4 regions of the Amphritea japonica ATCC BAA-1530 genome follow, and region 2 is predicted to be linked to each of the others. Evidence: predicted binding sites of a transcription regulator. Region 2 holds the regulator's gene; each other region holds the start of a gene.

The links. The regulator FNR, encoded in region 2, switches genes on or off when oxygen is low (the NO sensors DNR and NnrR bind a similar motif). The targets are predictions, from matches to a motif close to TTGATNTANATCAA.
Region 1: nifJ (pyruvate:ferredoxin (flavodoxin) oxidoreductase) is a predicted target of FNR. The motif match lies at 1,499-1,512, and genes of this name have one in related genera.
Region 3: AMJAP_RS12855 (nitrate reductase subunit alpha) is a predicted target of FNR. The motif match lies at 1,677-1,690, and genes of this name have one in related genera.
Region 4: AMJAP_RS02795 (histone deacetylase family protein) is a predicted target of FNR. The motif match lies at 1,431-1,444, and genes of this name have one in related genera.

The regions. Positions count from the first base shown of each region.
Region 1 covers NZ_AP014545.1:1,930,215-1,933,403, reverse strand. The annotation lists gene nifJ (pyruvate:ferredoxin (flavodoxin) oxidoreductase) at 1-1,385, opposite strand, end outside; gene cysS (cysteine--tRNA ligase) at 1,655-3,040, shown strand; gene AMJAP_RS08970 (TIGR04282 family arsenosugar biosynthesis glycosyltransferase) at 3,121-3,189, shown strand, end outside.
Region 2 covers NZ_AP014545.1:2,085,014-2,088,202, reverse strand. The annotation lists gene AMJAP_RS09705 (alpha/beta hydrolase) at 1-382, opposite strand, end outside; gene AMJAP_RS09700 (adenine phosphoribosyltransferase) at 621-1,163, opposite strand; gene fnr (fumarate/nitrate reduction transcriptional regulator Fnr) at 1,246-2,025, opposite strand; gene hemN (oxygen-independent coproporphyrinogen III oxidase) at 2,111-3,189, opposite strand, start outside.
Region 3 covers NZ_AP014545.1:2,785,926-2,789,114, forward strand. The annotation lists gene AMJAP_RS12855 (nitrate reductase subunit alpha) at 1-1,476, opposite strand, end outside; gene AMJAP_RS12860 (cupin domain-containing protein) at 2,157-2,501, shown strand; gene AMJAP_RS12865 (MBL fold metallo-hydrolase) at 3,025-3,189, opposite strand, start outside.
Region 4 covers NZ_AP014545.1:604,511-607,699, forward strand. The annotation lists gene AMJAP_RS02790 (sodium ion-translocating decarboxylase subunit beta) at 1-103, shown strand, start outside; gene AMJAP_RS02795 (histone deacetylase family protein) at 406-1,329, opposite strand; gene AMJAP_RS02800 (tetratricopeptide repeat protein) at 1,640-3,189, shown strand, end outside.

The DNA of each region.
Region 1 (3,189 bases), 150 kb from region 2:
AAGTGTCCCTGGGCATAATAATCTGCCAGGTCACCGATAATTTTAATACTGTTCTTGTTGGCACTGACGGTGCCATCGGCTCCTAAACCATAGAATACAGCCTGGTAAGTGTCTTTATGGGCGTCAGTTATGAATTGTTCATCGTAAGTTATGCTGGTGTGGGTCAGATCATCGTTAATACCAACGGTAAACAGATTCTTGCTGTCAGTTTTATTCAGTTCATCAAATACCCCCTTAATCATCGCCGGGGTAAACTCTTTGGAAGACAGGCCAAAACGGCCGCCAATCAGCTTAGGCAGTTCGGTTGCAGACTGCTGGCCTGAAAGGATGGATTGCATGAGGGCGGTGGTAATATCTTTGTACAGGGGTTCTCCATCAGCACCAGGTTCTTTGGTGCGATCGAGAACCGCGATCTGTTTAACGCTGTCTGGCAGGGCATTAAGTAAACGGGTTGCATCAAATGGCCGGAACAGCCGAACTTTCAATACGCCGGTTTTGGCCCCTTGTTTATTCAGGTAGTTGACAGTTTCATCAGCAGTTTCAGCTCCGGATCCCATTAGAATAACCACCGACTCTGCGTCAGCAGCACCTTCATATTCGTACAGCTTATACTGGCGACCGGTGATTTTGGCAAAATGGTCCATAGCCTGCTGTACCACTTCTGGAAATGCATCGTAATAGGGGTTACAGGCTTCACGGGCCTGGAAGAAGATATCAGGATTCTGTGAGGTGCCTCGCACCACAGGATGATCCGGCGAGAGGGCACGGCTTCGGCAATCGCGCACCCGCTCCATATCAACAAGTTGTCGCAGCATTGCTTCTGTTACAACTTCAACTTTGCTGACTTCGTGACTGGTACGAAATCCATCAAAAAAATGCAGTACCGGAACCCGGCCGTTGAGTGTTGCCATCTCTGCAATGGTGGCCATGTCCATCACTTCTTGTACCGAGTTTGATGCCAGCATGGCAAAACCCGTTGCCCGGGTAGCCATCACATCACTGTGGTCACAAAAGATTGAGAGGGCGTGGGTTGCCAGGGAGCGTGCAGCAATATGAAAGACTGTCGGGGTTAGTTCGCCGGCAATTTTGTACATATTGGGGATTTTCAGGAGCAGTCCCTGTGATGCAGTAAAAGTGGTCGTTTTAGCGCCAGCTTGCAATGCACCATGGACAGCACCGGCAGCACCGCCTTCACTCTGTAGTTCTACAACATCAGGAACGACTCCCCAGAGGTTTTTAACCCCTTCTGAACTCCAGCTATCGCTCATCTCTCCCATCGGTGAAGCCGGCGTTATCGGATAGATGGCGATAACATCATTTAGTTGATGGGCTATATAGGCTGCAGCTTCGTTACCATCCATCATACGAAATCTGGCTGTGCTCATGGCGATACTCCTGAACAAATAGGGCGACTATTGGCTGCACTCGGCAGATCAGAACTAGCTTTATATTAGTTTATTCTTATAAAGCTGCCATGGATTAACTATCAGTGCAGTGATTGTTCTGGATCAAATATCCTGACTGCTTTTTCAGAAAGCTGACAAGCTATAAAAGTTATTTACGTCGGGTTGTTAACTCTTGCCCGGTTTCCTCTATAATGGGCAGCTGTTTTTTATTCGATTCTTAACGTTGCCAGAGCCATAAGCGAATCCTGATGCTGCAGATCTATAACACCCTGACTAAAGAGAAAGCCCCCTTTAAACCACTGGAAGAGGGCAAAATCAACATGTATGTGTGCGGTATCACCGTATACGATTTCTGTCATATCGGACATGCCAGGGTTATGGTGTCTTTTGATGTCATTACTCGTTATCTGCGAGCGCGTGGATGGGATGTTACTTACGTCAGAAATATCACTGATGTAGACGATAAAATTATCAAGCGTGCGGCGGTCAATGGTGAAAGTCCGGATCAACTGACCGGGCGCATGATCGATGCTATGCATGAAGATGAAGATAAACTCAGTGTGTTACGTCCTGACCAGGAGCCTCGTGCGACGGCTCATATCCAGGATATCATCGACATGGTGGGCGTTCTGATAGGTAAAGGTTTTGCTTATGCTGCAGATAACGGTGATGTCTATTACCGGGTTGAGCGATTTGCCGACTATGGCAAGCTGACCAATAAAAATGTTGATGATTTGCGATCCGGTGCCCGGGTGGAAGTACAGGATGCAAAAGAAAGCCCATTAGACTTCGTTCTCTGGAAGGCGGCGAAAGAGGGTGAGGTAAGCTGGGAGTCTCCGTGGGGGGCTGGCCGTCCCGGTTGGCACATCGAGTGTTCTGCGATGTCTAAATGCTGCCTGGGAGATACCTTTGATATTCACGGCGGTGGGCCAGATCTGCCTTTCCCTCACCACGAGAATGAGATTGCACAGTCCGAAGCTGCGAACGGGGTTAAATTTGCTAATACCTGGATGCATGCGGGGGCTGTTCGTGTAAACGCTGAAAAAATGTCTAAGTCTCTGGGTAATTTCTTTACGATCCGGGATGTATTAGAAAAATATGATGCTGAGGTGGTCCGTTACTTCCTTTCATCCGTACATTACCGTAGCTATATCGATTATTCAGAGAGCAGTCTGAAAGAGGCACGCAGTGCGCTGGAACGTTTTTACCAGGCGCTTAATGGTGTAGATGTTGTAGCTGCGGAACTGGATAACGATTATGACGCGCGCTTTTATGCAGCAATGGATGATGATTTTAATACTCCGAAAGCGCTGGCGGTGCTGTTTGAGTTGGTGAATGAACTTAACTCTGCCAGCCGGGCCGGTGATGCTAAAGCATCTGCGTTAGCTGCTCAGTTGGTTCAGCTGGGTGGTATTCTGGGCTTGTTACAACAGTCGCCTGAGGCGTTTCTTCAGGGTGAAAGTAAAGCCGGCGAGATTACTCCGGAACAGATTGAAGCGCTGATACAGCAACGGGCTGACGCTAAAAAAGCGAAAGATTTTGCAACGGCAGATCAGGTGCGTGAAGATCTGGTGGCACAGGGGATTATCCTTAAAGATAGCCGTGAAGGCACTACCTGGTTCCGCGAGGGCTGAGTTCGCATTCAACAGATAGAGTAAATTTACCGCTAAGGCAGCTTTTTTGGCTGCCTTTTTTATGCGTGAGGACAGAGTGAATGAGTCAACAGACAACCCTTGTTATCTTCTGTAAACGGCCCTTACACGGGCAGGGCAAGCAGCGGATT
Region 2 (3,189 bases):
CATCCGCGCCATGGTCTTTAAGCCATTTAAGCCAAAGGTCGATTTCATTGAGAGCGTCGGAATGCTTATGTTTGTGTGGAGTGGTGCAGTCGTACATCCCATGGCGGTTATCTATACCAAGGCTAAGGTTTATCGCCAGACTTGGAAGTTCTTCATCAGTGAGTAAGCTTTGCAGGGTGGAGATTATCTCCATCTGGTTATGCGCCAGTGTTCCATGGGTGATTAATGCAACTCTTCCGCTAAGAGGCTGTTCATCAATCCGCTGCAAATTGGCATTAAGGATAAGATTTTCATGCTTTATATTGACCTCTTCCGCGTATGAATGGCTGCAAAACAGAACTGAGATGACTAGAGCGGTGATATAGGCAGGCCGGTTAAACATAACGGTTTACTCTTACTTATATAGTATTTTTATCATTGTTATATTCATATAACCTAAAGAAATATGCAACTGTATAATAGTCGCAGATATTTTTGAAAGAGGATTGGAGGAGCGTATTTATAGTTGAATCATGCAGGGAAGCAGTCACGGCAATTGCTATCAGGAAGATAAAAGTACCGGACGCTGATACTAGACCAGGGAAGACCTGTAAAGCCATCCCCGGTGATAGGGTCTTTGATTAGAGTCCCTCGTAGGCGAGCAGCGCATGGACAGGTATGCCAGACTGCTGAATTTTTTCAGAGCCTCCAAGATCGGGCAGGTCAATGAGGGTTGCCGTTTCGTATACCTCTGCGCCTAACTCTTTAATAATAGTGCAGGCAGCGAGGACGGTGCCCCCTGTGGCGATAAGGTCATCAAACACAAGAACTTTATCTCCTTCAGTTACCGCGTCAATCTGCATCTCTACAGCGGCGGTACCGTATTCCAATGCATATTCTCGCTGAATTGTTTTACCGGGTAATTTCCCTTTCTTACGTACCAGGACCAATGGGATATTGAGTTGATATGCCATGATAGAGCTGATGAGAAAGCCTCGGGCGTCAATGCTGGCTATATGAGTAATATCAGTATCGATATAACGCTGGATAAATTCATCAGAGATCATGCGTAGCGCTTTTGGATCTTTAAACAGAGGGGTGATGTCTCTGAACATGACGCCGGGTTCCGGCCAATCCGGAATCGTGCGCATGACTGACTTTATGTAACATTCATCGAAGCTCATCAGAATTACCTTAAAACAGAATGACTTTGGAGACAAAATAATACCCGCTAAGTGCGGGTATTACTTTGCTTCAGATGGGAAGTTAAGTGCTAGGGCAGGATTTCTCTTCACAGGTTTCTTCTTCCTGTGATTCACCCGAGAGTTTGAAAATCTCATCAATATTGGTTAGCTCAATCTCTTTACCATCGACCCGAACCAATTCCATTTTCTGGAACCGGGTAAAGATCCGGCTAACAGTTTCGACCGCAAGCCCCAAATAGTTACCGATTTCGTTACGGGACATTGAAAGCCGAAAACTAATGGCTGAATAGCCCCGTGCTTTGAAACGGTTAGATAGCTTAACCAGAAATGTCGCGACCCGCTGTTCCGCGTTTTTCTTACTTAATAACAGCATCATCTGCTGATCATCGCGAATCTCTTTGCTCATCGTACGAAGGATCTGGCGGCGCAGTTCTGGAAGTTGTCCAGAAAGGTCATCGAGTCGCTCAAAGGGGATTTCGCAGACGGTGGTGGTTTCCAGAATTTTTGCCGATACCGGGTATTCTTCATTATCAAAACCACTCATTCCAACCAGTTCACCTGGGAAGTAGAACCCGGTGATCTGCTCTTCGCCCTCGTTAGTCAGAGTATAGGTTTTGATCGTGCCCGCACGGATAGCATATACAGATGAAAAAGGTTCGCCTTGGTGGAACAGGTGTTCACCTTTTTTGAGTGGGCGGCTTTTATCGATAATATCGTCAAGCCGGTCCATCTCTGTCATATTGAGGGACACGGGTAAGCACAGTGAGCTCAAGCTGCAAGTACCGCAGTGGACCTGTTGCAAGCTATGTAGTTTCCCTTCAGATGCCTTATGGTTACCCATAAATGATGTCCTGTATTCGTTGTTATAGACGTAGCTAACACAAGATTATCTACTAAAATTCGAGCCGGGTGAAGCTTTTCCCGTATCAAATGATGCGGGAAAACCCCTTTGTCGGCGACTGCTTTGGAATATACGCGTCAAATGACATGCATATTCTGCGGATCAGCAGCCGTCCTGCCGGGGTCACTTCAATGTTGTCATCAGTGAGTACAACCAGGCCATCCCCAGTGAATTTTTCCAGTTCCTGCAGTTCTTCAGTAAAGTAGTCAGCAAAGGATATTTCAAACTGATCTTCAATATCTTTTTTATGTAACTGGAAATGACAGATTAATTGGGTAATCACTGCTCGGCGGATTCTGTCATCCCGTGTCAGGGTGACCCCGCGCTTAATAGCATCATTACGTGATTCTACTGCAGCAGAATAAAGGGCGATGTCATGTTCATTCTGATAGTAAACATCACCAATCTGGCTAATAGACGACACACCCATGGCTACCAGATCGCAATCACTGTGAGTCGTATACCCCTGGAAATTTCGATGTAACTTCCCGCTTTGTTGAGCCAGGGCCAGTTCGTCATCAGGTTTAGCAAAGTGGTCCATGCCGATATATACATAACCTGCATCAATTAGTTTGCTAATCGTTGTTTCTAGAATGGCCAGCTTAGTCTCAGGGCTAGGCAGATCTTCAGCTTTGATATGACTTTGTGACCTGAATCGGTCTGGCATATGAGCATAGTTAAATACCGATAAGCGATCAGGGTCGAGCTCGATAATGGTATCAAGGGTTTTCGTGAAGCTATCCAGGGTCTGGTGTGGGAGACCATAAATAAGGTCGATGTTAATTGAGCGGAACCCCAGGCGACGAGACTCATATAATACATCGGCGATCTCTTCTACGGGCTGCACCCGGTTCACCGCTTCCTGCACTTTAAGCTCGACATCCTGAACACCAAAACTTACTCGATTGAAACCGATTTCACGCAGGACTTTTAACATTTCGTGATCGACTTCACGGGGATCAATTTCAATTGAATAGTCTCCGGAGTCATCATCCAGAAGCTTGAAATTATCACGCAACTTCTGCATCAGCTGGATCATCTGATCATTACTGATAAAGGTCGGAGTACCTCCGCCAAAATGGAGCTGCTCAACAACGCGATCTT
Region 3 (3,189 bases), 700 kb from region 2:
GCCACCCAAACCACGGTTAACACCGTAGTTTGCCAGCATCAAGTCGCCAACGGTAACAACCAGAGACTCACCACCATCGGCTAACTTGATCTTCTTAGCCGGCAGATTATGGTGAATCACATCATTAAAGGTGTTGTTAGGGAAGTGCTCGTGCTCTACTCCGCCGAAGTACGGGAAGCCAACAGAGACGATCTCATCATTGTTTTCGATAAGACTCAGAGCCAGTTTAGTCTCTTTACCTTCACCGCCCTCTTTCTCTTCAATATTCCACTTACCTTTCTCACCCCAACGGAAACCGATAGAGCCATTTGGCACCACAAAGCTATTGCTGCCAGCATCAAAAGCAACGGTCTTCCATTCAGGATTGTTTTCCTGGCCAAGCGACGCATCAAAGTCAGCGGCACGAATAAAGCGACCCGGAGCAAAGCTGCCATCTTCACGCTTATCCAGCTGTACCAGGAATGGCATATCGCTGTATTTGCGGGCGTAGTCCTGGAAATATTCGCTTGGATTATCAACATGGAACTCTTTTAAGATCACATGTCCCATCGCCATCGCCAGTGCAGCATCGGTACCCTGCTTAGGGTTCATCCACTGATCACAAAGCTTAGCAACTTCGGAATAATCCGGCGTTACTGCGACGGTTTTAGTACCCTTATAACGTACTTCTGTAAAGAAGTGAGCGTCCGGAGTACGCGTCTGCGGTACGTTAGAACCCCAGGCGATGATGTAGTTTGAGTTGTACCAGTCTGCCGATTCCGGTACGTCGGTCTGCTCGCCCCAGGTCATTGGCGACGCTGGCGGCAGATCGCAGTACCAGTCGTAGAAGCTCAGACAAGAACCGCCGATCAGTGACAGATAACGGGATCCTGCTGCATAGGAGACCATGGACATAGCAGGAATTGGCGAGAAACCAACAACCCGGTCCGGACCGTACTGTTTAATAGTGTACGTGTTAGAAGCAGCAATGATTTCATTGACTTCATCCCAGCTGGAACGAACAAAACCACCCAGACCACGGATAGACTTGTATGAATTAGCCTTATCTGGATTCTCGACAATTGATTCCCAGGCATCCACTGGATCTGTATGGGTTTTACGAGCTTCACGCCAAAGTTGCAGCAGACGCTTACGAATAGTCGGATATTTCAGTCGGTTAGCACTGTAGATATACCAGGAATAACTGGCACCACGCGGACAACCACGTGGTTCGTGGTTCGGTAGATCAGGTCGGGTACGTGGATAATCGGTCTGCTGGGTTTCCCAGGTAATCAGGCCGTTTTTGACATAAATTTTCCAGCTGCAGGAGCCGGTACAGTTAACCCCGTGGGTAGACCGTACAATTTTGTCGTGCTGCCAGCGTTGGCGATAGCCATCTTCCCAATCACGGCTTTCCGTGGTGGTTTGGCCGTGACCGTCAGCAAAGCTTTCCGGCTTTTTCTTTAAATATCTTAGTCTATCAAGCAAATGGCTCATGTCATTATCTCCTGAAACCTCTTGGTCAGGACAAGATTCACCGGATGATGAATCTCTCTGAATATTTCCCCAGAAAAGCAGACATTTAATAGGCTGCTAACCTGGATTCCAACGGTCTGGCTGCAAGTGACGCTGCGGGGTTGCAGATCGCCTGCGGGTTAATGTAGAGCTCAAACTACGTGATAACGGGTTTAGATCTGTTGACACAGATCAACAGCCGGGGAACTCGAAAATGGCAAAAACCGCACTATACCTCCAAAGTGATACTTCCTCAAAAAACACATAACACTATGTTTTATAAAAGATAATAGGTTTAAGCGCCTTACTGAGACAGAAAAAATCATTGTTCGAGTTCTTTATGGGTATGCCATCTGAGAAAATCATTATCAGCATTGGTTACTGCGAAACATCATGCAGTGAAAGGTGAGCAAGAAACTTCCAGCAAGAAAAAAACAGGGATTCAGACAAGGTCAGATAACAGCTATTTTGCCGCAGCGAATGCTCAAAGCACCTATAAGAGAATTCACCTTAAGACCGAAGCTCGATAGCCTTCTTCCGATCCTTTAATCATCTAGTGCTTTGACGACGCGTTTTGGCATCAATCAGGTCGGAGCCGGACAACTCTGAATATCCAGCGAACCTACAATGACAGATCTTTCAATCAATCTTATGGAGCTGATATGTCCGATTTCATCACAGTCATGCGCGAAACCTGCCCCACTCCAATTGTTGACGCTACCAAGTGGAAGCGTATTGGCGGTGATCCACACACAGTGAACCTTAACGCCTACCTTTCCGAAGATGGCAGCAAGATAATGGGTACCTGGATCTGCACACCGGGAAAATTCGAAGTAGATTACGATAAATGGGAGTTTTGTCACTTCCTTGAAGGTTACTGCATCATCACACCCGAAGGCGAAGAACCCGTGCACCTGAAAGGCGGCGATGTATTCGTTATTGAACCGGGCATGAAAGGCACCTGGGAAGTAGTAGAGACCGTGCGCAAATACTTCGTCTTTGCCTAAGCGCTTTGACAGATCGTAGATTAGGGTTAAGGCTTTAGCTTTTCTCTGTGAACTCTGTGTTCTCGGTGATGCATCTGTGCCATTAAAAGCATTAAGAACGGTTTACCACAGAGGACACGGAGAGCACCGAGGGGATAATTAAAGGGCTTTTGTCTTTCTCTGTGAGCTCGGTGTTCTCGGTGGTTCATCTTTGCCGTTAAAAGCATTAAGAACGGTTTACCACAGAGGGCACGGAGAACACCGAGGGAATAATTAAAAGGCTTTTATCTTTCTCTGTGAACTCTGTGCTCTCGGTAGTTCATCTTTACCGTTAAAAGCCTTAAGAGCGGTTTACCACGGAGGGCACGGAAAGCACCGAGTGGAATAATTAAAAAGCTTTTGTCTTTCTCTGTGAGCTCGGTGTTCTCGGTGTTCTCGGTGGTGCATCTTTGCCGTTAATAGCATTAAGAACGGCTTACCACAGAGGGCACAAAGAACACCGAGGTTGATGTATATAAAGGCTTAGGCTCTTCTTTGTGACTCGTTAAAGTGAAGCAATCAGCTCTGACAAAGCTTGCTCACCGTTTCTGAAGACAGGCCAGCCATCACCGGTCAGAATAGCGTCAATACCCTTGATTGATGCAACCCTTTTTACAGAGGCTTTCGCTTGTTCTAGATGTTGTAGTTTAGCGTCCGGTATCATGCAAAG
Region 4 (3,189 bases), 1.5 Mb from region 2:
TAACTCTCAGAACTTCTTGTTAATGCATGCAATGGGACCAAACGTAGCCGGTGTTATCGGCTCTGCGGTTGCAGCAGGCGTTATGATTAAGTTTGTAGGCTAAATGCTTCAATGTTAAAAAAGGCTGCCTTATGGCAGCCTTTTTTTGTGCTGAACGCTTAGACCGGAAAACAAGTTTTCCTAGCTAGCCGGAGGCTGTTCCTCCTTACTAGACGCGACTACGTCGCTTGCTAGTAGCTAGAAAAAAAATACGCCTGTAGATTTATAGATATAAAAAAACCGCCATCAGGCGGTTTTATGTTTTTCTAGCGACTAGTAGGAGTCCAAGACTCCGTTCTAGCAAGTGACGCAGTCACGTCTAGCTAGGAAAGCTTGCTTTCCGGTCTTAATAGAAGTGATTGCTGGCTAATAGCCAGCCATCACTTCTAAGTGCGCCTGCACACTAAATGCCAGAGAAACGGGGTTGTAACCCCCTTCTAAGACAGAAACAATGCGTCCGCCACAAGTGGTGCGCGCTGCGTCCATGAGAAGCTGAGTGGCCCAGCGGTAGTCCTCTTCGGTAAGGTTAAGATCAGCCATTGGATCTTCGTGGTGTGCATCAAAGCCAGCGGAGATAAAAATAATATCCGGTTTATGGTTCTGAATAGCTGGAAGCCAGTACTTTTCTAACTGTTCACGGAATACTGAGGCGCGGGTATGCGCTTCGATCGGACAGTTAACAATATTATCCCTCTGAATGTCACAGTAACGTTCAGGATAGTAAGGGTGCTGGAAGGTAGAGCAAACCAGAACTTCCGGCTTATCTTTAAAGATGTCGACCGTGCCATTACAGTGATGCACGTCAAAATCAACAACGGCAACCCTGTTTACATTAGGTTGTTGCAGGGCGTGCATGGCGCCAATCGCAACGTTGTTATAAAAGCAAAAGCCCATAGCTGCGTTGTGTTCAGCATGATGGCCTGGCGGGCGAACTGCACAAAAGGCATTATCGACCTTATCAGATAGCACTTGATTGGTTGCCAATATACTAGAGCCGGCGGCAAGGCTGGCAGCGTGAAGCGAGTCCGGGCAGAGGGCCGTATCTTCATCGGCATAAACAACCCCTTCGTCGGGTTGCTTCATTTCCAGTCTTTTCTGATGCAGGTTGGCATGTGCCAGTTGAATCTGCTCAGGGGTGACATGTACCGATTCCATCTGTTTAAGCTGTTCGATTAAGCCGGTCTTCTGCAGTACTTTCTGAATGGCAAGAAGGCGAATCGGGCTTTCTGGATGTTCTGGCCCCATATTGTGCAGGCCACAATCGTGATGGGTAATAAATGCAGTCGTCATATTTGATCAAATTCGTTTATTTTTCTTAAGTTTACTGGATTACTACTCTGCCAGCGCTTATTCAAAAGTTGTAGGGAATAAAGATTTTACTGCTACGACTGTTGACATGGATCAGTATCTGTATTTCTGAAGTCTATATTATGACTTTCACAGCATAGAACTGTATTTAGCACCGTGTGTTTCACCCTACACCCGGTGCTTTTTTTTGTCTTGAGAAAACTAAGCTCGTTTTGAGACATTTTTCCTTTCTACTCAGGGGTGTGGCTTTTATACTGGATTCGACACAACTTTTTCAGGGTAAGGCTGGCACGTGACCGCTTTTCGTAACAATGCAGGTGAATTACAAGTCGACTATGCCGATAAGCAGGTTTTGCTTATCGATAGTAGCGGTAATATGCGCTCGACTATTTATTATATGTTGCGTGAGCTAGGCATTCATAACGTTAAAGCAGTTACTATCAACGATAAAGTTATCCCCTTGATTGCGCAAAGTGATTTTGATGTCATTCTCTTGGGGCATAATTCCAGTGACAGTGTTACTGGTGTTCAGGTTCTGGAAGAAGCTCGTTACAGAGGCTATGTGAAGCCCAGTGCAGCATGGATCTGTATGACCAGCGACTCATCACAAGAAGTAGTACTGCATGCAATAGACAGTCATCCAGACGATATCATTACCAAGCCTTTTTCTATTGAAGAATTAAAGTACCGGCTTGATCAGATTATGCGGCGAAAGTTAGCTCTGCGTCCTGTTGATCTGGCGATTGAATCCGGAGCCAAAAATCAGGCTTTGCAGATCTGTGAGGCGCTGATCGATCGGCAACACCCGGAGTATGATCACCTTCAGAAACTCAGAGGCTTTTTGCTTTTAGACCTGGGTGACTACGACAAAGCACGAGAATTACTGGACGGTATCTATTGGGAATCCAGAGATAAGGAGGCCGGATTATATCTGTGTCAGGCTTATTGTCGTTTGGATGATCTGGCTGCTGCGGAGCAATTGTTGCAGGAACTGATACTCGATAATCCGTTATTGATTGCCGCTTATGATTTGTTGGCTGAAGTCCATGAAAAAATGGGTGATCTGGAGCAAGCCAGAGAGACTCTACGTCTGGCAACAACTCATGCACCTCTGGGTATCCCGCGGCAGATGGAGTTAGGGCGAGTCGCTCTACAAACTAAAGAAGTCGATCTGGCAAAGGGGGCGTACAGACGCTCAATTTCGTTGGGCCGTCATAGTTGTTATCGCTCTGCAGAGCCGTATCTGAAGCTCGCAAATCTTCGGCGAATGGATGTTAAGAGTAGTGATGAAGCTACTCGAGATCAGATTCAGCATGAGATAGATGGGCTGCTTGTTAGTACCCGAAAGCAGTTCCCTGCAGATTCTGAGTCAGAAATCAGAGCGTTTCTTATTCGGAGTCAGCTGGCAGAAGATATGGGTGATCGAAAGGATAAAGAACAGTTTCTTAGAGACGCTAAACTGATTAATCGTCAGCTTGAAAACCCAGTTGATATTGATCGCGAGCTCCTGGTTATGTCGGGAGATGCGCTGCCTCTGCTGGAGAAGCCTGCGGCTAAGGTGGATGATAAAGCGTCTGCTGGGAAACAGCGAAATCCTGATATGAGTGATAAGGCAAATCGCCTGGGTATCAAGCATTATTTATCAGGTAAATTTGGTTTGGCGATTAAATCCTTTGGTGCTGCAATTGACTTCGATTTTAATAATCACGCTGCGATATTAAATCTCGCCCAGCTCTTTCTGGAGACGGCAAGGGATGACTCTGAGCGGCGTGAAGGTCGGCTCAAGATGGTTGATCGTTATCTGAACCTGGTGGAACGCAGAGTTTTAGAAGGTGAGTTAAA